Fibrella aestuarina BUZ 2: one gene and its partner. The protein of the gene in region 1 binds, or shares a complex with, the protein of each later gene. Links are inferred from orthologs where the notes say so. Each region holds a gene or a part of one and is shown on either strand. Other genes may lie near its edges.

Region 1 (11,425 bases):
GAGAAACATTTTCTGCTTATCATAGGTAAACCCCTCTCCCTGCGGGAAACGACGGCTTTCCGTCAGGATGATATAGTAGTCGTTGCCTCGCGTCGCTTTTACGTCAAAAAAGTAGGTACGTTTGCCCGCACGCACTCGTTTTGAGTAAATTTTATCGTTTTCTCGTTCGTCCATGCAGTCGGTGGTTATGCGGTTAGCTCATCAAAATACGACCGGAGCGGGCGTAACTAAAAAGGAAAGCCACAAAATAATTTTCCCAAAAAGTCATATTTGGCAGATAAGCTTAGTGTAGAAGAGACTACACAACTCTGTGGTAACGTTTGGACAATCAGCCATTTATCCCTACCTTTGTTATCAGGGAATTGCATTTTTTGGTGAAAGAGGGCGTTATGAAGCGTTTTGAACGGGTCTTCTTTTAATTGTTTCACTAACCAAAAACTGTATGAGTTTACTAATGTCCCTACTGCTGTTCGCGGGCAGTTTGAAACCGGCAAAGGCCACTCAGGAAGGCCCCGTACAGCAGTCAGGTAAAGCCTCTTACTACGCTACCAAGTTTAGTGGATGCCGCACAAGCAGTGGTGAACGGGTTAAGCAGCACATCTTCACGGGTGCTCACCGCACACTCCCTTTCAATACGTTGGTTGAAATAACCAATGTTACCAACCAACGGTCGGTGATCATCCGCATCAACGACCGGGGTCCTTTTCACAAAGGCCGCATCGTCGATATGACGCATGCCGCCGCCAAAGCCATTGGCCTGCTCGGTAGAGGCGTCGCCAATGTTACACTTCGAGTGGTGAACCCTAACCGAATGGTGTCCATGCTCGATAATTCGCTGACGCTCGATGGGCGTTCGCCACTGGTACCGGATCTGATGCCGGTTCAGTAAACCAACCGGTATAACCACAAGCTGAGCGACGTAGGTTGTACCGCTGCCGATTTGGCTGTGCGGACGAGTACAGTCCGTTTTCTATAAAACCTGATTCACGGGCTGGCCCCCTTTTTGCAATTCCCTTTTGCAAGGCACCAGACCCACGAATCAGGTTTTTTTGTTCACTCGTACCGAAGCCTCACCTTCGGACGTTCAGAAAGCGTAGTATTGTCTAAAACAACCGAAGCGCGCTTCGGCATTTGACCCCTTGGCAGCAACACTCAACTTAGCGCAGGTACGTTCGTTCGGGAACGTCGAATTTCTGGCCCGTCAGTTGGTCGAAGGGTTCATTACGGGCCTACACAAGTCACCCTTTCACGGCTTCTCGGTCGAGTTTGCCGAGCACCGGCTCTACAACGCTGGCGAAAGCACCCGCCACATCGACTGGAAGGTATTCGGCAAAACCGACAAGCTCTTTGTCAAGCGGTATGAAGAGGAAACCAACCTCCGCTGCCACCTGCTGCTCGACGTGTCGTCGTCGATGTATTACCCCGAGAAGGATTTTGGGAAGGTGACCTTCAGCGCGATGGGCGCGGCGAGTCTGGCGTATCTGCTCCAACGGCAGCGCGATGCTGTGAGCCTTTGCACGTTTGCTAACGAGATTGAGTTGCAAACGCCTACCAAATCGACGCCGGGGCACGTGCACAAGATCTTTGAGCACCTGAATCAGCTGCTGAAATCAAACGCGCCCAACCGGCGTACGAGCACCGCCGAGGTGATTCACGAAATAGCCGAGAAGATCAACAAGCGGTCATTGGTGGTGCTGTTCAGCGACATGTTCGACACGGCCGGCGCTGACCCGGCGCGGCAAGATGCCTTGTTTTCGGCCTTGCAACACCTGCGCCACAACCTGCACGAGGTGCTGATCTTTCACGTGACGGACCGCAGCACCGAGCAGGCCTTCGCCTTCGCCGATCAGCCGCACGAATTTATCGATCTGGAAACCAACGCCCGGGTGAAGCTTCAGCCCAACCAGGTACGTGAGGCCTACAAGCAGGCCGTGGGCGATTATTTACAGGCGCTCAAACTCCGCTGTGCCCAGTACCGCATCGACTTCATCGAAGCCGACATTGCCGAGGGCTTCGAACCCATCCTGAGCGCCTACCTGGTGAAGCGGACGAAGATGAAATAATCTGAATGAACAATGTATAGTGCACAATGCACAATGGGGGCTGACGCATATTACTCTTGCGTCAGCCCCCATTGTGCATTGTGCACTATACATTGTTCATTCAACTACCGTCCCCGGCCCGTAGTGGCTACTTCCACAACGGCGTCGACGTCGGCCAGAATACGGCCACAGTGTTCGCAGACAATGATTTTCTTCTTGTCTTTGATGTCGGCCTGGCGCTGCGGCGGCACTACGTTGAAGCAGCCACCACACGCACCGCGTTTTACGGTTACCACGGCAAGACCGTTGAGCGCGTTGTTCCGGATTTTGTTGTACGACAGCAACAGACGCTCTTCTACGTTTTTCGACTGGGCTTCGCGTTCCACGGCGAGTTGCTTCTCGTCGGCTTCGCTTTCGGCAACCAGTTGGTCGAGTTCCTGCTTTTTCACGCGCAGGTCTTCTTTGCGGGTATTGAGCGTTTCCTGCGTGGCGTTGATCTCTTCCTGCTTCGACTGAATCCGGAATTGCGATTCGCCAATTTTCTTATCGGCCAGTTCGATCTCGAGCGATTGCAGTTCGATCTCTTTCGAGATGGCGTCGAATTCGCGGTTGTTCCGCACGTTCATCTGCTGCTCTTTGTAGCGGGCGATGAGCTTGTCGGCGTCTTTCTTCGTGCTCTTATACCGATCTACTTCTTCTTGTAGCGCGCTGATCTCACTGTTGAACTTGCCGATCCGTGTCTCGAACCCGATGATTTCGTCTTCAAGATCGCGAACTTCTTCAGGCAAGTCGCCGCGCATTTTGCGGATATCGTCTAACTGAGAGTCAATGGTTTGCAGTTTAAGAAGTGCATCTAACTTTTGCGCTACCGTTAGTTCCATTCGGGGGAGTATGTTTTTTTAATGTATAATGAATAATGCACGCGGTGCGCTGAAAGTTCGGCCGCTCGAGGTGGCGCCCAAGTCATCGTCAGCAGGACTGGTTCATTATTCAGTCAAAATAGTACGAAACGGGGTTCGTATTGGTTTCTGACAAAATTACCGCAAAGGTAGTGAATTTTTGGGCCAAATGCTGTTGGATCAGGTCTTTGGTAAAGACTTCGCTTTCGTAATGTCCGATGTCGCAGATGACCAAACGGCCCTCAGCGTCGAAGAACTCGTGGTACTTATAATCGGCCGTTACGAACGCATCCGCACCGGCGCGCAGGGCATCGCCCAGCAGAAAACTGCCTGCTCCGCCACATACGGCTACACGCCGGATGGGCCGGTCGCGCAGGGGCGTATGGCGCACCACCGTAGCGCCCATACTGGTTTTCAGATGCCGGAGCCAGGTACGTTCATCCATCGATTCGGGCAGGTCGCCCACTGCCCCCGACCCGACGGTCTGGTTCGTGTTGTTGAGCGCGTATAGGTCGTAGGCGGGGACTTCGTAGGAATGGGCCTGTTGCATGGCCCGCACGGCGGCGCCTTCCAGGTACGTTGGCAGCAGCACTTCGAGCCGCAGTTCCTGCACGGTCTCGTCGTGGCCCACGGCCCCCACCACCGGGTTGGCCCCGTCGAGCGGCCGGAACGTACCGGTGCCGCCTACCCGAAACGAGCAGTGGTCGTAGGTAGCAATGCGGCCCGCTCCGGCTTCATACAACGCCGTCAGGACGCCGTTCAGATCGGCCTCGGGGGTGTAGACGACGAGCTTGCTGAGCGTCTGAGCTTTGGGAGCCAGTATCTGCACGTTTTGCAGGCCGAGCCGTTGGGCAATATGAAAATTGACGCCGCCCGCCACGTTGTCGAGGTTGGTATGGGCGGCAAAGAGGGCGACATCGTTTTTCAACGCCTTAATCACCGTCCGCTCCACGTAGTTTTTCCCGTTCAGTTTTTTCAGGCCTTTAAAGACAATGGGATGGTGCGCGACAATGACGTTGCAGCCTTTGGCAATCGCCTCATCGACAACAGCTTCGGTGGCATCGAGCGACACCAACACGCCCGTGATGGGTACGTTCGGGTCGCCCACGATCAGGCCGGCGTTGTCGTAGGCTTCCTGGTAGGCAGGGGGCGCAAAGGCGTCGAGGTAGTTGGTCAGGTCGCGGAGGATCGGTTGGCTCATCGATACAAACAGGAGTACAATCTTAAGGGTCAGTCAGTGAGTCACTGGCTGCGGGAACAAAGGTAGCGGGCCTGCTAACGCAGAAGCGCCCTCCTTTAACCAAAAGAGGGCGCTTCGGTGCGGGTTACCTGTTCTTTACAGCTTCAGCGTAGCAGGCAGGTATTTGGCGATCAGGTCTTCGTAGTAGGGCTTCAGCTCGCTCACGACGGGCGGCTTGGGGCTCTTCGAATACAGATCGTAAGGATTGAACGCATTGACCCATTTGAACATGGCCCGGTCGTGGTCGTCGAGCAGGTGGTCGTAGGCGTTCTCGCGGTGTTGTGCGTAGAACGAGTGATACCGCATCATGTACAGGGCTGGCTCGGGCATGTAATCCTTCATCATCTGGTACAGATACTCATCGTGCCCCCACGACATGTGTACGTTCCGCAGCCCGCAGTTGGGCTCATAGACACCGTATTTGGTGTTGTAGCGCTCGTCGTGCGAATCGGGGTTCTGCTCGAAATATTCGGGGTAAACGATTTTGTCGGAATGTGCGCAGCCGACGGGGAACGTATCGCCCACCACGGCCCACTGTGGTTCACCGAACAGACACAGCACCTTGCCCATGTCGTGCAACAGGCCCGTCAGCACAAACCAATCGGGGTGGCCGTCGGCGCGGATGGCTTCGGCGGTTTGGAGCAGGTGCTGCAACTGATCGAGGTCGGTATCGGGGTCAGAATCGTCGACGAGCGTGTTCAGAAACTCCATTGCCCCCCACACCGGCAGCTCTTTCTTATCGAACGCCAGGAACTCGCGCTCTTTCTGCCGGACGAAGTCGTAAGTCTGGTAGGTGTGGTTGAGCCGGTAAAACTCACGAACGGTATCGCGGGCCGGGTCGTCGTAGTTACGATACTCTTCTTTCGCCTTGGCTTCCGGCTCCGGATAGCGGAGGAGCAGGTCGTCTTCCCACTCGTCCAGGCTGGCGAGCGGATTCTGGTCGGTATTCGGGAACGTGGTCATGCTGAGCGACTTTAGCGTCAAGTTGTAAACTTACAAAGATTTGGCCAGTAGCGCATCTACTGAATCCGTACAGGCTCGTAAATGGCATTCTTCTATAGACCGACGGGTCGTTGTGGCCTGCGCACGGATAAGCTGGATCGCAACGAAGAATACATAGGTAAACGCAAAAACGCCCCCGATCGTCCGACCGGGGGCGTTTCTATACGGGTAGCGAACGTACCTGGGTACGTGGCTTACATCATGCCGCCCATGCCTCCGCCGGGGTGTGCATGACCACCAGCCGGTGCCTCTTCGGGCTCGTCGGCGATGAGGCATTCCGTCGTCAGCAGCAGACCAGCGATCGACGCTGCGTTCTCCAGGGCCAGACGGGTTACTTTTTTCGGGTCGATAACACCCGCCGCGAACAGATCTTCGTAGGTGTCGTTCTTGGCGTTGTAGCCGAAGCCACCTTCCCCTTCACGAACCTTGTTCACGACAACCGAACCTTCGCCACCGGCGTTGGCTACGATCGTGCGGAGGGGAGCCTCCAGCGCGACACGGATGATGTTCACACCGGTTTTCTCGTCTTCGTTGATGGTGTTGACACCGTCGAGGGCCGAGATAGCGCGGATCAGGGCGATACCACCACCCGTTACGATGCCTTCTTCAACGGCCGCGCGGGTCGCGTGCAGGGCATCATCAACGCGGTCTTTCTTCTCTTTCATTTCTACTTCGGTAGCAGCACCGATGTAGAGAATAGCCACACCACCCGACAGTTTCGCCAGGCGCTCTTGCAGCTTCTCGCGGTCGTAGTCAGACGTCGTGTTTTCGATTTGCGCTTTGATCTGGTTAACGCGGCCCGAGATATCTTCTTTCTGACCCACCCCGTTTACGATCGTGGTGTTGTCTTTGTCGATGATGATCTTCTCAGCCTGACCGAGGTAATCGGCCGTGGCGTTTTCCAGTTTGTAACCACGCTCTTCGGCGATCACCGTACCACCCGTCAGGATGGCGATGTCTTCCAGCATGGCTTTCCGACGGTCGCCGAAGCCCGGTGCTTTCACAGCCGCTACTTTCAGGGCACCACGGATTTTGTTTACGACGAGTGTAGCCAGGGCTTCACCGTCAACGTCTTCTGCGATGATCAGCAGCGGACGGCCCGTCTGAGCCACCTGCTCCAGCACCGGCAGCAGTTCTTTCATCGACGATACTTTCTTCTCCGAGATCAGAATGAACGGGCGGTCCAGTTCAACTTCCATTTTCTCGGTGTTCGTCACGAAGTAGGGCGACAGGTAACCCCGGTCAAACTGCATCCCTTCAACGGTTTTCACTTCCGTTTCGGTACCGCGCGCTTCTTCTACCGTGATCACGCCTTCTTTACCTACTTTTTTCATCGCCTCGGCGATCATCGTACCGATTTCCTCATCGTGGTTAGCTGAGATGGTAGCTACCTGCGCGATTTTGCTGAAGTCGTCACCTACCGTCTGCGACTGCTCCGACAGGTTGGCCGTTACGGCCAGTACGGCCTTGTCGATGCCCCGCTTCAGGTCCATCGGGTTGGCACCGGCGGCTACGTTCTTCACACCGATCGAGTAGATCGCCTGCGCCAGTACGGTCGCCGTCGTGGTACCGTCACCGGCTGAGTCAGCCGTTTTTGAGGCTACTTCTTTCACGAGCTGAGCGCCCATGTTCTCCATAGCGTCTTTCAGCTCGATTTCTTTAGCTACCGTCACACCATCTTTGGTGATGGCGGGTGAGCCAAATTTTTTGTCGAGGATGACGTTACGGCCTTTGGGGCCGAGGGTTACTTTCACGGCATCAGCCAGTGTGTCGACGCCCTTCTTGATCTTATCGCGGGCTTCGGTATCGAAGAAAATTTTCTTAGACATTTTTTGGAATCGTTCAAGGTTCAAGGTCTAAAGTCCAATGTTGCTCGGCGACTCAAACAGTGCTCGGCAACCCAAACTTTGGACATTGAACGTTAGACATTAAACTAATTTTTACACAATGGCGAAGATGTCGGATTCGCGCATGATGAGGTACTCTTTGCCTTCGATGGTGATCTCGGTGCCGGCATACTTGCCATAGAGTACGGTGTCGCCCACCTGAACCGTCAGCGGCTCGTCTTTTTTACCCGTACCGATGGCCACTACGGTGCCACGCTGGGGCTTTTCTTTGGCCGTGTCGGGAATGATGATCCCGAAAGCTGTTTTCTCTTCAGCGGGTGCGGGTTCTACCACCACGCGGTCTGCGAGGGGTTTCACTTTTACGTCTTCCATTGCTGTAGTCATTGCAAAAAGCGATGATTAAGGTTATTAAATGATTGATTACGAAGAATCAGACATCGGCCTGCCGGACAAGCACTATGCCAAAGCTGAACACTGACAAAATTTCAGTCGATGATAACTTTTAGGGCCGTTTAGCCGAAAAACGCCTCACTTGTTTGGCAAATTCGGCATGATAAGCGCATTTCTTTTGCCAAAATCCGTTTTCAACGTACATTGACACAACGCCATGCTTTGCTTAAACTGACCGAAACTGCCTATGATTTCGCTTCCGTCTGACTGGCTGACACAAGACCGACTCGACGCCGAATACAAACAATATGTCGTTTTGGCGTATCTACAGGGGGTTGGGCAGCGCTTTGCCCAAAACCGGCTCTGCCCTGACCTCCCCGATCTGCAACGTCATTATGACGATACCCTTCGTTTTCGGCGGGGCAAAGGTACACTGACTGCCGCCTTTCCCAAGCGTGTGGCCGGAATCAGTGGCCCGCCACCCCGGATCAACTACGAATCCGAGCTACCGGACAACCCGCTGATGCAGGAAGTCGACGATATTGTGTCGTTTGCCCTGCCCCGTTTCCACGAAACCCTCACCGAAGGCCGCCAACGCTGGGCCGATCTGGCCGCCACCCTAACGCTGGAACCGGTGGGCCTGCTCCCGCTCCACCGCGATGAAGGCTACCTCTTCGTCCACTACACGCATACCGCCGATCTGTCAGTATATCAGTACCGGCTCACGCTGTATGACACCAACGTACCTGGCGGGCGCCATGTGCACTGGCTGTTGCGTGACCGGCTGCGCCGTAACCTGGGCACTACCTTCGAGCGCCTGAAAGTCGATCTGGCCCGGCGCTACGACCTACCCAACCCGGCCGCGTTCCGGGTTGAGAGCCGTCAGGTGCTTGAAGAGCAGGAGACCATTTTGCCGATAACTCAACAGTTGCTCAACGAGGCCGTGGCCTGAGCACAAATCGGCGCCAGTGCGTGCTACCTTTCCCGATAGCGACGGGCGGCTGTCGCCTCACTCCTATCGGCTGGTTGGCCTATGCGATCCCTCTTTCTGTTCCTTACGTTCGTGCTGGGTCTTGGCCTCAGTTGGGCCGCCCCGCCACCCGAAACACCCACGCAGACGCTAAACGGCTTTGTGGCGTTTCTGAACCAGTCGGCTGAGCTGGTGCTGGCGCGGCTGAACGGGCTCAAAGCCTATCACGACGAGGTGAGGCACTACCAGCGCCACCCCGACCGGTCGCTCCGGCTGCCGTCGTCGGGGCCGCTAGAGACGTATTATTACCAGAAAGCGCTGGCCGGGACGGGGTTGACCGCCGCGGAGAAGAAACCGCTCGTTGCCACTGCCGAACGCCTGTGGCAACGCCTCAATCAGCTTGACCAAACTGGCAAGGCGCTGGAAACCTACGTGCGCCTGAAGGACTATGAGCGCGACAGCCTGAGCCGGTCAGCGGCGTTGATGGCCCAGTTGCAAACCCTGACCGAGCAATGCGGGCAAGACCGCGATGCGTTGGCCCGGGAGTTGGCGCAGCTCCAAAACCGGTACGTGCCCCACCAGCCAACTAACCCCTATCTGGCGACGCAGCGCGAGATGGAGCAGATTCTGCACCAACAGCAGCGCCTGCTCGACTCGCTCTCCTTTGTGCTGACCGACGACCAGCCCACGGCCTGGCCCGTAGAGCGGGTGCAGCAAAGCCTGCTGGCCGACGAGGAAGCCCTGGCCAGTTTCGGGAAGACCAATGCCCAACTCGCCTATCCGGCTTCCGACATGGTCGGTCGTTTCCGGGAAGCGCTACGGGCGATTCAGGCCGTAAAACGGCAGGCTGTCAATGAGTACACCTTTGCCGCCCGGCAGTCGGCCAGGTACGGCAATCAGGTTTACCTGGACCTGATCAATCACGTCAACGGCGACCTCATCGCCAGCCATCGGGCCTTTGTTGGCTACAGTCAGTCGGCCAGGCCGCTGCTCAACTACCCCACTTACTGCCCCAGGTTTCGGCTAACCGCCCAGCCCGATGCGCCGCCGACACGTACCCAGCCGACGCCGTTCACCGATAAACCAGCCCCACCCTTTACGGTCCAGCCCGCGACTACACCCATCAGCTCAGGTACGTTCCGGGTGCTGAACGCTTACGTCGACGTTATCAACGAATCGTTGCGGCAGTTGCATCAGCTTCAGGTCGTCGCCCGCGATTACCAGTCGTCGATAGCCCTGTACCGCGATCGGCCCCAACGTAGAGCCGACCTGACCTATTCACACGACAACTACCACGTACCCACGGCCGATTACCGCCTGCTGCTCCGCAACAGCCAGGCGATTCCCGAGCCCTACCGTACGTCGCTGACGACGCAGGCCGAGGTCTTGCTGGCGATGCTGACCGAGCTGGATCAGTTGAGTATTGAGTTAACAGGCTACACCACCGGCAAGCAGTACCAACAGGATCGGTGGCAGCGCGCCGACGCCATTCTGGACCGCTACGCCTACCTATTCGAGCGGTTCGATCAGCGTAAAGAAACCTTGTACGCCGATGTTCGGCGCGTGTTCGAGCGCTACCGGGTTGCCGTGCCAGCCAGCCCCTGGAACCGATCGGGCAAAGCGTTACTTGCCCTGCTCGACCACGATAAAGCCGCCCTGTTTGGCGTCAGGGACTTCTACAGCCTACGCGCCGCGCAACTGCCGCCAACCGCCCCGATCGACTCGGCCGCTCGCCACCTGATCGCCAACGAATATGCCAACCTGAACAACCTAACCCGGCTGGGCCGCAGCAACGGCCTGTGCCCCTACTCGCGCTACGAAGACATTGCCGAAGCCTCTATTCAATTGGCCGGGCAGATCAGAAAGGCCCGGCCTCTTTTGGCGCGAACGGGTGAACACCCCTACCAATCGGTTTATTACGGCTTCAATCACCTGGTCGACGACTATAACCGATTCACCGAACTGGCCAAAGAGCCCCTGCTCAAAGCCGTCATCCAACCCGACGTGTTTGTTTTCCAGCGGGTAGCCGCGTCGGGCGGTTTACCTCCGTCGCCGCAACGTACCCAGCCAGCCGACCAGCCTCTCCTTGGCCGAGCCGACAAACCCGCCAAGCAACCGGGCTCCGCCCCGCAAAAGACCGTAGCGGGCCGTGATACGGTGTATGTGGAACGTACCCGGGTCGATACGGTGTACGTCGACCGTGGTCGCCCGGCAGAAGTGGTGCCCTCATTGGCTGGCTTCGCGGCCAACAACATGGTGTTTTTGCTGGATGTATCGGGGTCGATGGACGCGCCCGAGAAACTGCCCCTGCTCAAACGATCTATCAAATCGTTGCTGAAGCTGCTTCGGCCCGAGGACCAGATCTCGGTGGTGGTATATTCGGGCAAAGCGCGGGTAGTGCTGGAACCAACGTCGGGCAAATGGGCGAGCGACATTGCCCGCGTCATCGACGAGCTGGAATCCGATGGCGACACCGACGGCAACAAAGGCCTGCGCCTCGCTTATAAAGTGGCGAACAAAAACTACCTCCGGGCGGGCAACAACCGCATTGTGCTGGCCACCGATGGCGAATTCCCCGTCAGCGACGAAACGACCCAACTCATCAGCGACTTTGCCCGGCAGGACATCTACCTGACGGTATTTACCTTCGGCAAGAACCCCATCATGGGGCAGCGTCTCAAGCAATTAGCTGAACGGGGCAAGGGCACCTTCGCGCACGTCACGCCCGAAACCGCCAGCCTGCAACTGATTCTGGAAGCACAGGCCAAAAAACTACCGGCGCGCTAACCGAGCGCGGGGCGGTTTCACCTCAGCGCAATCTGGCTGGCCCCCAGCGTCGTCAGCGTTTTTTCCTGTTGCACGTAGGCGATTACCGCCCCGTCGTCCGGATCGAAGTTGGCGGGTGCCACGAGCGTAGCCTGCCCGTGCTCCCGGCCGGGTACCGTAGCGAAAGCCCGCACCACGTTGTTGTTCACGAGCTTGCGCCCCGCATTTTCGCCCCGCCCTATGTCCGTACTGACCGACCCACTCACTAA
Region 2 (11,415 bases), 2.7 Mb from region 1 along the record:
CGACCGCTGCATCCGCCGATTCGACGAAACCGAAGGGCATTATGGCTATCAGCAATACCTGTTTCCGATCGTGCAGGGCAGCACGTACCCAGACCTGCGGCGGCAGTCGGCCGAGACGATCGCCAGTAAAGAACGGACCGGCAACGCCATCGGTGGTTTGGCCGTGGGCGAACCCGCCGAGGACATGTACAAGACCATCGACCTGGTCAACGAGATACTGCCGCGCGACAAGCCCCGTTACCTGATGGGCGTGGGTACGCCCGCCAACATCCTCGAAGCCATTGCGCTGGGCGTGGATATGTTCGACTGCGTGATGCCCACCCGCAACGCCCGGCATGGGCTGTTGTTTACCACGGCAGGCATCATCAACATCAAAAACGAGAAGTGGAGCCGCGATTTCAGCCCCATCGACGCCACCTTGGGGGGCTATGCGAGCACCTTTTACAGCAAAGCCTACCTGCGCCACCTCTTCAAAGCCGATGAACTGCTAGGCGGGCAAATCGCCTCGCTGCAAAACCTGACGTTTTACCTGTGGCTGGTTCGGCAGGCGCGCGCGCACATCGCAGCGGGTGATTTTGTCGCCTGGAAAAACGAGATGACGACCCGGCTGATGGTGCGGATGTAACGGCCCTATCAGCGGGGGCGGATGTAGCCTTGCAGCGTGACGTCCTCAAACAGGTACGTTGCCGTGACGGGCTGATCTCGGTAACGGGCGGGCACCCAGTCGACGTCTTTGAACGCCAGATCGACCGCCTCGCGGCAGCTTTTGAGTAGCTCTTTATCCTGATTCGACGAGATGACGCGGTAGCGCGTGCCATTAGCCGACACGGTTGCCATGACCTTGAACGACACGAAGTTCACGCCATTCCGTTGCAGGCTAGCCGGCAACCGAACGGTGCGCGCGATGATACCGTACACCTGCGCTGAACTCGCCAGGTACACGGGCCCATCGTCGAGTACCATCGCCACCACACTATCGCCCTCCTGCACTTGCGCCACCGACGAGGCCGAAGAGCCCCTACTGCTGCTCTTTACCTGCCGGGTGTCGTAGTCGTAGACCAGTTCGGGCTGCTCCGACGCACTGTAGAAGGTCCAGACACCCACCCGTTTGTTGGCTTTGTACTGCCCTTCTTCGAATAGCTTACGCTCCTTTATGCTGCGTTTCTGATAAGCCCCGTCGCGCACGGTGTCGTTATCAGCCAATACCTCAAACTGCTCGAACAAATGCATCGAGCGTTTCTTCACCGTTTTGTGGGGTTGAGCCAACAGCAGCGAGGGCATTATCAGGCAGAATGTAAGTAGCCATAGGGAATAAAGGCGCATAACGGGTTTAGTTAGTCTGCCCCTAAATTAGGCAACCAAAATCAACCTCTGGCTACTTATACGTCACATAGATGATACTTTATTGCTTTAGTCCTTCTTGCTGGCTCTGGCTTTTTTGGCCTTTTCTGTGTTAGGTACGTTCTGCTTGCCCGCTTTGGAACCGGCTACTTTCTTAGCGTTAGTCGCTTTCTTTTCGGCAGGCGACAGCTTATCCCAAGCCTCTTTGGGCAGGTAACGCGTCGTACCCCCCTCGCGCTCAGCGGGTTTACCATCGGCCGTTTGCCAGTCTTCATCGGTCCATTTGTCGAGGTGCTGCTGAGACTCCGTTTTGTGGTCGTCTTTGTAGCCGCCGCCCGCTTTTTCATACTCGTGGGCGAGCAATTGGGCTTTCCGGGCGCTCCATTGCCCGGCCTTGCCCCCTTTATCACCTTCTTTAATGTCCGCTTTCAGCTTCTCGCGTAGCTCAGGATCCGTGTAGTTATCGGCTTTTTTGGTCGATTTGGTCGCAGCGGGTTTCTTCGTTGCTGACAGCTTTGTACGCTGCGTTGCTTTGCCGTCGTCGGCTTTACGTTTCGCCGTTTTCGAATCGGCCTTCCGGGTTGTTGTCGTTGCCATGTCGTTGAGGGTGTATGGCCGCCGGGTTGGTCACCAACGGTCTGCTACAGTCACATCCTAACCGACTGTTCAGGATTTTGTTTAGACCTGTATAATATGCTTTTTTAAGTATTAAATTGCATTTAAAAGTACTATCAACTGACTATGCAGATGACCGCTCCACCCAATTCACCGGTTACCTCCCCCACCCTGACGGACCTTTTTTTGAGGTGGGAGCACGAAAAGCCTACGCAAACGTACCTGCGTCAACCCGTGGGCGACCGGTTCATCGACTACACCTGGGCCGAAGTTGGGCAGCAGGCGCGCCGGATGGCCACGTACCTGAACGCGCTGGGGCTACCGCCCGGCAGCAACATCGGGTTGGTCTCGAAAAACTGCGCCCACTGGCTCATTGCCGATCTGGCCATTCTGCTGAGTGGGCATATCTCGGTTCCCTTCTACCCTACCCTCACCGCCGAGCAACTCCATCAGGTGCTCACCCACAGCGGCTGCCCCGTCCTGTTTGTCGGCAAACTGGATAACTGGACGGGCATGAAAGCCGGCGTTCCTGATGGCGTTACTCTCGTAGGTTTTCCCACTTACGGCCCCGCCACCGATCTGTCGGATCGGAGCGACTTGATGGCCTGGGACGAGATTATGGCGCATTATGAGCCCATGACGACCGTTGCCCGCCCGCAACCCGACGATCTGTTCACCATTATCTATACGTCGGGTACGACGGGAACGCCCAAAGGGGTCATGATCGACCATCAGGCCGTATCAGAGGCCTTGTTCGACACCCGCATTCTGCTCAAGCACGATACGCCCAACGCCCGGTTCTTTTCGTACCTGCCGCTTTGCCACATCGCCGAGCGCAACATTGTGCAGGCAACGAGCCTGGCAACGGGCGGCACGGTCTATTTTGCCGAATCGCTCGATACGTTTGCCAAAAACCTGGCGACCGCCAAACCCACGCATTTTCTGGCCGTGCCCCGCATCTGGACCAAGTTTCAGCAGGGTGTGCTGGCCAAAATGTCGCAATCGAAGCTCGACCGCCTGCTCAGCATCCCGATTGTATCGGGGTTGGTAAAGAAGAAGATCCGGCAGGGGCTGGGGCTCAACGAGGCCGTACTCATCCTGACGGGTGCCGCGCCCATGCCCAAATCGCTTATTCAGTGGTTCCGGCGGATGGGCATTCGTATTCAGGAAGCCTACGGAATGACCGAAAACCTCGGGGCCGTATCGATGATGCCCCTCGACGACATGCGCGACGGAACGGTGGGCAAGCACTACCCCGGCATGGACGTGGCTATTGCTCCGGATACGGGCGAGATCCTGACCCGATCAAAGTGGTTGATGCGCGGCTATTACAAAAACCCGGACCTGACCCGCGAGGTCTTACAGGATGGCTGGCTGGCAACGGGCGACGTGGGTACGTTGGACAACGACGGTTACCTGACCATTACGGGGCGCGTGAAGGAGATGTACAAGACGGCCAAAGGCGAATATGTGGCGCCGTCGCAGATCGAGTTTGGCTTTGCCGACAACAATTACGTCGAGCAGATTTGCGTGGCCGGGCAGCAGTTACCGCAGCCGATGGCGCTGGTGGTGCTCTCGGAGATGGGCAAACATGCCGAGCGGATTCTGGTAGAGCGCAGCCTGGAAGACACCATCAACGCACTGAACCCAACCCTCCACGCCTACGAGCGCGTGCGAAAGGTGGTAGTCGTGCGCGACGCCTGGACCGTCGACAACAACATGATGACGCCCACCATGAAGATCAAGCGCAACGTGATCGAAGCGCGCTACGATGCCCAGTTACAGCCGTGGTACAACCACGATCAGTTAATTATCTGGGAATAAGTCACGTCTATTTATTCTTGCTATCCTTTATGTCAGTGCATCAAACAATCTTTTCTTGATTCAGTTCTATAGGCATGACTCAGTGTGAGTCTGGCATACATACACGTAAATCCATTCAACATCATGAACGAGACAACATTGAAAGGCGCCTGGAACGAAATGAAAGGGAAAATCAAGCAGGCTTATGCCGACTTGACAGATGATGATCTGACATACGCCGACGGAAAAGAAGACGAAATGTGGGGCCGGATTCAGCAGAAGACGGGCAAAACAAAAGACGAAATCAACAAGTCTATAGCTGACCTGTAACCAGCAGCAGTACTTGAAGCGCCCAATTGGTTTACACAGCCAATTGGGCTTTTTTGTGTCCAAATGGGCACGTTTTAGCTTTTGGCAGAGCCATAGTTAGACAATATAAAGAATCTTCATTTGGGGACTGTTCCACGCACGGGCATATTGGGACACTCTCTTACCTAAAGCGCCATTTGCTCAGATTACCCGTGAAACACGTTTGGATATTTCGACGTTAGGGTTGACTCGTATAGCCATTTTGGCAAACTTAGGTAGTCCATTGGTATATGTTTCACTTTATAACCGCTTGGACAGTATGAGAGTACAAACTCACGCCGTGCACTTCACGGCCGATCAGACACTTCTGGATTTCATTCAGAAGAAACTCAACAAGCTCGACACCTTCCACGACCGCATCGTAAGTGCGGAGGTTTTCTTAAAACTGGATGGGGCCGAATCGGCCAAAGTAAAAGACAAAATCGTTGAGGTGCGGCTCAACATTCCTGGAAAAGAACTCTTTGTCGTTGAACGCAATAAATCCTTTGAAGCCGCTGTGGATCAGTTGGTCGATGTGATGAAGGACAAACTGGTGCGCTGCAAACAGAAACGCACCGACTTCTCAAGCCCGGCGATTACCAGCGCTCGTTATCAGCTCGAAGAAAACGCCGTTGAGCAAGAGCAGGACGAGTTTTAATGAATAATGTATAGTGCACAATGCACAATGGGGCTGGCGCAAGAGTAAGACGCGCCAGCCCCATTGTGCATTGTGCACTATACATTAGTCATTCATCACAGCCCAAACGCCTGTTTGATCTGATCGACGAAGTCGAGTTTCTCCCAGGTGAACAGTTCTACTTCGACCTGCTTGCTCGTGCCGTTTGAGCCGAAGGTTTTGGTAACTACCTCGTTTTTGCGGCCCATGTGCCCGTAGGCAGCCGTTTCTGAATAGATCGGGTTGCGCAGCTTGAGCCGTTGCTCGATGGCGTACGGCCGCATGTCGAATAGCTGACCGATTTTTTCGGCAATCTCGCCGTCGTGCATCGACACCTTGGCCGTGCCGTACGTATTGACATACAGTCCGCAGGGTTTAGCCACGCCGATGGCATACGATACCTGCACCAGCACCTGATCGCACAGGCCCGCGGCGACCATGTTTTTGGCGATGTGCCGGGTCGCGTAGGCCGCTGAACGGTCGACTTTCGAGGGGTCTTTCCCCGAAAACGCGCCGCCACCGTGTGCGCCTTTCCCGCCGTAGGTATCCACGATGATTTTCCGGCCCGTCAGGCCCGTATCGCCATGCGGACCGCCAATAACGAACTTACCCGTGGGGTTGATGTAATAGGTGATATCGTCGTTGAAAAGGCCCTGCAATTCGGGCTTCAGCTTGGCTTTCACACGCGGGATCACCACGTTGATGATGTCTTCGCGGATTTTCGCCAGCATCGCCTCGTCCGAATCAAAATCGTCGTGTTGGGTGGATACTACCACGGTATCGATCCGAATGGGCCGGTCATCGTCGGAGTACTCGATCGTCACCTGCGATTTGGCATCGGGACGGAGGTAGCCGATCAGGTTCGGCTCGGTGTTGCGAATCAGCGACAGTTCCTGGAGGATCTTGTGCGACAGATCGAGCGGCAACGGCATGAAGTTGTCGGTCTCGTTGGTGGCGTAGCCAAACATCATGCCCTGATCACCGGCACCCTGCGCGTTGGCTTTTGTCTCGAAGTCGTCGTTGGTCACCTCCCGGTCAACGCCCTGATTGATGTCGGCTGATTGGTCGTGAAGCGCCGAGAAAATCCCGCACGAGTTCGCTTCAAACATGTACTCGCTCTTGGTGTAGCCGATCTTGCGGATCACTTCCCGCGTAATCTTCTGCACGTCGAGGTAGGTTTCGGTTTTGATCTCACCCGCCAACACGACCTGCCCCGTCGTGACCAGCGTTTCGCAGGCTACTTTGCTGCTGGGATCGAACGCAAGAAAATTATCAATGAGTGCGTCGGAGATCTGGTCGGCGACTTTGTCGGGGTGTCCTTCTGAAACAGATTCGGACGTAAATAGATAGGGCATGCGACTCCGTTATGACTTAGTTTGAAAGCACAAAACTAAGGCTTTATCTGTAAAGCCATAAGGCACAATCGTTACACCGGCGCGGTTTGAGCACCATTGGCTAGATTGAGGGATCGCAAACGCGTGTCGGCAAAGGAATTGTCACTGCCGCCTGATCCTCCGGCAAGCTTAGGTGACAGCCGCAATTCCTCAGCCCACAGTACAAAAAAGGCCACGTATACCCAGCCTCACGCTGCCTACCGCGCCACGTCGATTTTGTATTTCTTTCCTTTCATTTTTTCATCCCGAACGCGGGCGAGCAGATCGGTAACGCGGTCGCGGCGAACGGCAGCAAAAGCCATGTAGTCGCCCACTTCGATGCGACCCAGATCCTGGTTGGCGAGTTGGCCTTTCTGGATAAAGAACCCCACGATATCGCCCTTGCTCAGCTTGTTTTTCTTGCCACCACTCACGTAGATTGTCACGAAGGCGGGTGGTGCGGGCAGTGGTGGCGTTTTGGCGGGCAATGGGTACGTGTCGAGGTCGTCAGGAACGTACCCAGGTACGTCGTCGGAGGGTCCGCGGTCGGGCAAGAGCAGGTAAGCAGTGCCGGTGGCGTGCATCCGGGCGGTGCGACCGTTGCGGTGCGTAAACTCAGTTTCGTGGGTCGGCAGTTCGTAATGAACGACGTGCCGAAGTTCGGGGATGTCGAGGCCACGCGCGGCCAGGTCGGTAGTGATCAGGTACGTGACGCTGCCATTGCGAAACCGGATCAGGGCGCGTTCGCGGGCATCCTGCTCCAAAGCGCCGTGGTAGGCAGCCGCATACAGACCGTTGCGATTCAGGTAATCGGTCAGTTGCTCAACGGTCTCGCGCAGGTTGCAGAATACCAGGGCCGCATCGTCGCCAAACGTGCAGAGCAGTTTGAACAGCGCCTCGCGGTCGTCGGGTCCGGCGGTTGGCACGGCCTTCAGCGTCAGCGAAACGGGGTTGCTTTCTTCTGTACCAAAGGTGAGCCGGGTGGGCTTATGCAGATTTACGAAGTCGGGCACGCGCACGCTCGCCGTGGCCGATACCAGTACCCGCGTTTGCAGGTTGGGCAACAGGTCGATGATGTAGGCCATCTCGTCGTGGAAACCCAGCGTCAGCGACTTGTCGAACTCATCCAGCACCAGCGTGTCGATGCTCGTTGGGTCGAAGGAGCGGCGGGTGAGGTGGTCGGCGATGCGGCCCGGCGTGCCAATCAGCAGAGCCGGTGGGTTGCTCAGGTTGCGCACTTCCGTTTCGGCCGAGTGCCCACCGTAACAAACGTTGACTTTGAAGCCCGTCGCCATCTTGCGCCAGACCTGCTCGATCTGCATAGCCAGCTCGCGGGAAGGCACCAACACCAGACACTGCACGCCCGGCCGATCGGCGCGGAGCAGGGCCAGTACCGGCAGCAGGTAACCCAGCGTCTTGCCCGACCCCGTGGGGGCGATCAGGTACGTATCGGTGCCGGGCTTGATAGCCGCCTCAGCAGCAAGCTGCATCGGGTTCAGGGCGTCGATACCAAGGGCAGTGAGTACCTGCGCGACGGCAGGTTGGGCGGCTCCCTGCTGGGCAGCACTCCGCTGGGCGGCTCCCCGCGGGGTACGTTGGTCATCATTCATTACCCAAAAGTACGCCCATCCTGTGGTTAAACGGCTACGTCCGCGCTGAGCGCTGCCAGGTTTAGAACACCCGCTTCCGCATCACATCGAACGCCCCGACGGTAAAGGGGCCCAGCGGTACGGTGCTCATAATGCGCAGATCCTCCCAGAGCGACGTTTCTTCGTCGAGGAACCGGAAGATGCGGGCGGGCGGGTTGCGCTCATACAGGCGCGTAAAAATGTCGTCGGCGGGGTGCCGTTTGTACTGCAACACGTTCAGCAGCACACTATCGAGCAGGCCTTTAAACGTCTGCATGAGCCACGGTTTACGGCGTTCAGGGCGACCTGTAGCGGCCAGCATATTCACCAGTTCGCGCAGATTCTGCTGGGTACGTTGAAAGGTGTAGCCCGTCGACGGTTTGGTGTAGCCCCCCGCCGTACCAATCCGGACGATGTGATCACCAGGATGTTCGGGCGTGGGTACGTCCGACATGGGGATCACGCCGAACTCGGTCTCGCTGATCTGATAGCCGCCCGTATCAATGTAAGTGTCGATGTAGGTGCGGAGCGACTGTTCGTACTGCTCGGGCGTGAGCAGGTGGTCGTTGAAGATGGTGTACTCGACCATCGCCGTTTTTTCGTCGAACGGCAGGACATATAGAAACCGGCAGTCGCCTTCCTGCGCCACGCGGAAGTCCATCATGCGCGGGCGTGCCACGTCGAAACACGGTTTCTGGGCCGTAATGACCCATCCTTTAAAATGTTGCAGCAGGTTGTGGTTGGCCGGATCGCGCAGGTTCAGCGGGTGCGTGCTGTCGAAAATCAGGTCGGCGATCATCGGCTCGTCGTCTACGATCAGAAAGCCGCCGTCGGCCGTATCTTTCATCCGGTTGACCGTCCCCAACCGAAACTCGATGTTGGAAAACTGGGCCAGATGAGCTTTGACGTGGTCGTAGAAGTCGATACCACGCAGCATCTTGTATTGATAGTCGCCGATGTTGAGCGATCCCGACAGCGTGGTGCCGTAAAAATCGACGGTATTCCACTTACGGAACAAAACGGGTTCAAAGGGCCCCGTCTCGCGCTCCCAGAAACACCAGGTTCGGTCGTTCTGGTCTTTGGCCTCCTTATCGACGATCAGGATCGACTTATCGCGCAGTTTCGACTGACTGATGTAATACGCCAGGCTCAGGCCAGCCATACCGCCGCCCGCAATGATATAATCGTATTTCTTCATGAAAAGAAATGTCCTCCGTAGTCATTAATCGTCATTCGTGGTCATTTGTTGCGTTTGACTCACAAATCACCGCCCATGATGATTAACGACTACGGAGGATGTTTCTTTATACGTTCACGTGGCGTTCGGCGTGGTAGCTCGACCGGACCAGCGGCCCCGACTCCACGAACTTGATGCCGCGTTGCTCACCGGCTTCTTTGTACATCGCAAACGTGTCGGGATGAATCCATTCGATCACCTCGTGGTGCATCTTGGTTGGTTGCAGGTACTGGCCCAGCGTGAGCACGTCGCAGCCGTTTTCGACCAGGTCGTCCATGGCTTTGAAGACCTCATCCTGCGTTTCGCCCAGCCCGAGCATGATACCCGTTTTGGTGCGTTTGCCAAAGTCTTTGGTCCGGCGAATCTGCTCCAGGCTGCGTTCATAACGGGCCTGCGGACGGACCCGGCGGTAGAGGCGCTCCACGGTTTCCATGTTGTGCGACACTACCTCTTGTCCGCCTTCGATCATACGGATCAGGGCGTCCCAGTTGCCTTTGGTGTCGGGGATCAGCGTTTCGATGGTGGTCGTAGGCGACGCTTCTTTCACCGCGCGCACCGTCTGGTACCAGATTTCGGCACCCCGGTCTTTCAATTCATCGCGGTTAACCGACGTGATGACGGCATGTTTCACCTTCATCAGCACGATGGCTTCGGCCACGCGACGCGGCTCATCGGCATCGTATTCGTTGGGTCGGCCCGTTGCCACGGCGCAGAACGTGCAGCTGCGCGTACAGACGTTGCCCAGAATCATGAATGTGGCCGTCCCTGCGCCCCAGCATTCGCCCATGTTGGGGCAATTGCCGCTCTCGCAGATGGTATGTAGTTTATAGGTATCAACCAGCTTCCGAACCTTCGCATACTCCGGGCCAATGGGCAGTTTCACCCGCAGCCAGTCGGGACGTTTCGCGCGCTGTTTTTCGGAAGGGATAACGGGAAGTTCAATCATGGCACTGCTTGTTTCTTCAGAAAGGAAGAACTAGGCCGTAAAGTTCTGCCCTGAATGTACAATGTATAATGAACGATGCACAATGGGTTGTCGCGCCGCATTGGTCTCACGACAATCCATTGTGCATCGTTCATTACACATTGTGCATCACTTCTTCGATCCGAAGAACAGCGTGATGTAGCCCGATGAAAAGAAGTTGCGGTTGCCCACCGTACGGTCGCCGATGGCGGTGTTGGTGTTGGGCACGATGACGATTTTCTTGGGAAACAGTTCGGCCAGAAAGCCAATTTCGACGCCGGTAGTGTTGCTGCGGAAGGCGCTGAGCTCGAAGCTGACGGCCGCTTTGGCGTGTACGCCCACCGTGAGCGTCGACTCGCCCAGCCCCTGAAAGAAGTTACCCGACCCAACGATAAATTCGGGCTGCGAACCGGGCGTGGGATTAGCTACCTGCGAATACGGCACCTGCCGCGTGGTCCGGCCCGACGACACTTCGACGTAATACGGCTTGATGACGCCCAACGATGGCCCCGCCGCCAAAATGGCATTGACCGAAATACCCTCGTCGGCATTGCGCCGGAACAGCGCAATTTCACGGCCGTACTGGGGGCGCAGCACGAACAGGTAATTTTCTTTACCCGCCGTGATGGAGCTGCCCGTGTTGTTGCCCGACGAGATTTCGCGCGGGTGCCGCACGTTGACCAGTTCGATGCTCAGGTAACGGTACTGCGTTTTACCAAACAGCTCATCGTCGAGCCGTTTCGACTGGCGGAACACAAAGCCACCGAGCAAACCGGCGTTGGTATTCGTCGTAATCCCGAACGTGGTTACGGTATTGTAGTTGTCTTCGTCGGTATCGTTCGTCGACTGGGCGTGGCTTACCCCCGCCGCCAGCCAACTACTGACCACCACCAGACAGGCTTTTCTATAGAAAGATTTCATCAGTGAATCGTCGGATTACGAAATATACGAACGAAACTAGTGCTTCTCGCTAAGAACGCACAGAACCAGACGGTTGTTTCACGCCCCACCCGGTTCCACGGGCTTTTTTCTGAACCGGTTCAGCCAATTCGGTAACGTACCCAGCCAACGCCCACGCGGCCATCCGGTCAGGTCCATAAAAAAGCCCCTACCGATGGCGGCAGGGGCTCTTGAGCGTATAACCAGCGGCTACTGCTGACCCGGCAACGTCTGGATCACGGTGCTCGTGTTGAAGCTCCCGACCTGATAGATATTAGCCAAATTCTGCACCGAGACGCTGCCGGCCTGCGTCACGGTCAGCGTATTGTTGTTGCCAATCTGTTGCGCAAAGTTGTTGATCAACTGACCATTGTCGATGCCCTTGATCGTGCTGTAGCCGCTCTGCGTGGCCGTCACCTGGTTGTTTTCACCACCCTGCTGTATCTGCGCCACGTTTGCGTCGTTTTCCTGCCCAATCGTGACCACGCTTT

What was found.
Region 2: the proteins of groL (region 1) and metK are in contact, whole or in part, in a cryo-EM structure (PDB 8P4O), measured with the Escherichia coli proteins. The link is inferred for Fibrella aestuarina BUZ 2 from one-to-one orthologs.

Annotation. Positions count from the first base shown.
Region 1 is NC_020054.1:2,756,225-2,767,649, reverse strand. Bases 4,696-7,596 are described here. They hold groL (chaperonin GroEL), read right to left. Parts: upstream 7,013-7,596; coding sequence 5,378-7,012; downstream 4,696-5,377. Other genes in these bases: FAES_RS11275 (co-chaperone GroES), read right to left, coding at 7,124-7,402; FAES_RS11285 (inositol oxygenase family protein), read right to left, coding at 4,696-5,144. Outside these bases: FAES_RS11310 (DUF3276 family protein), read right to left, coding at 1-174; FAES_RS11305 (septal ring lytic transglycosylase RlpA family protein), read left to right, coding at 443-889; FAES_RS11300 (DUF58 domain-containing protein), read left to right, coding at 1,140-2,063; FAES_RS11295 (zinc ribbon domain-containing protein), read right to left, coding at 2,168-2,923; FAES_RS11290 (Nif3-like dinuclear metal center hexameric protein), read right to left, coding at 3,033-4,142; more of FAES_RS11285, read right to left, coding at 4,278-4,695; FAES_RS11270 (hypothetical protein), read left to right, coding at 7,668-8,372; FAES_RS11265 (VWA domain-containing protein), read left to right, coding at 8,454-11,177; FAES_RS11260 (DUF1223 domain-containing protein), read right to left, coding at 11,195-11,425.
Region 2 is NC_020054.1:5,496,611-5,508,025, forward strand. Bases 4,000-6,890 are described here. They hold metK (methionine adenosyltransferase), read right to left. Parts: upstream 6,139-6,890; coding sequence 4,861-6,138; downstream 4,000-4,860. Other genes in these bases: FAES_RS22745 (CsbD family protein), read left to right, coding at 4,000-4,089; FAES_RS22750 (HPF/RaiA family ribosome-associated protein), read left to right, coding at 4,388-4,765; FAES_RS22760 (DEAD/DEAH box helicase), read right to left, coding at 6,375-6,890. In the rest of the region: tRNA guanosine(34) transglycosylase Tgt, read left to right, coding at 1-625; FAES_RS22730 (hypothetical protein), read right to left, coding at 634-1,281; FAES_RS22735 (hypothetical protein), read right to left, coding at 1,411-1,938; FAES_RS22740 (AMP-binding protein), read left to right, coding at 2,083-3,780; more of FAES_RS22745, read left to right, coding at 3,904-3,999; more of FAES_RS22760, read right to left, coding at 6,891-7,766; FAES_RS22765 (lycopene cyclase family protein), read right to left, coding at 7,828-8,982; lipA (lipoyl synthase), read right to left, coding at 9,089-9,967; FAES_RS22775 (hypothetical protein), read right to left, coding at 10,115-10,906; FAES_RS22780 (curlin-associated protein), read right to left, coding at 11,135-11,415. UniProt on the Escherichia coli protein: Catalyzes the formation of S-adenosylmethionine (AdoMet) from methionine and ATP.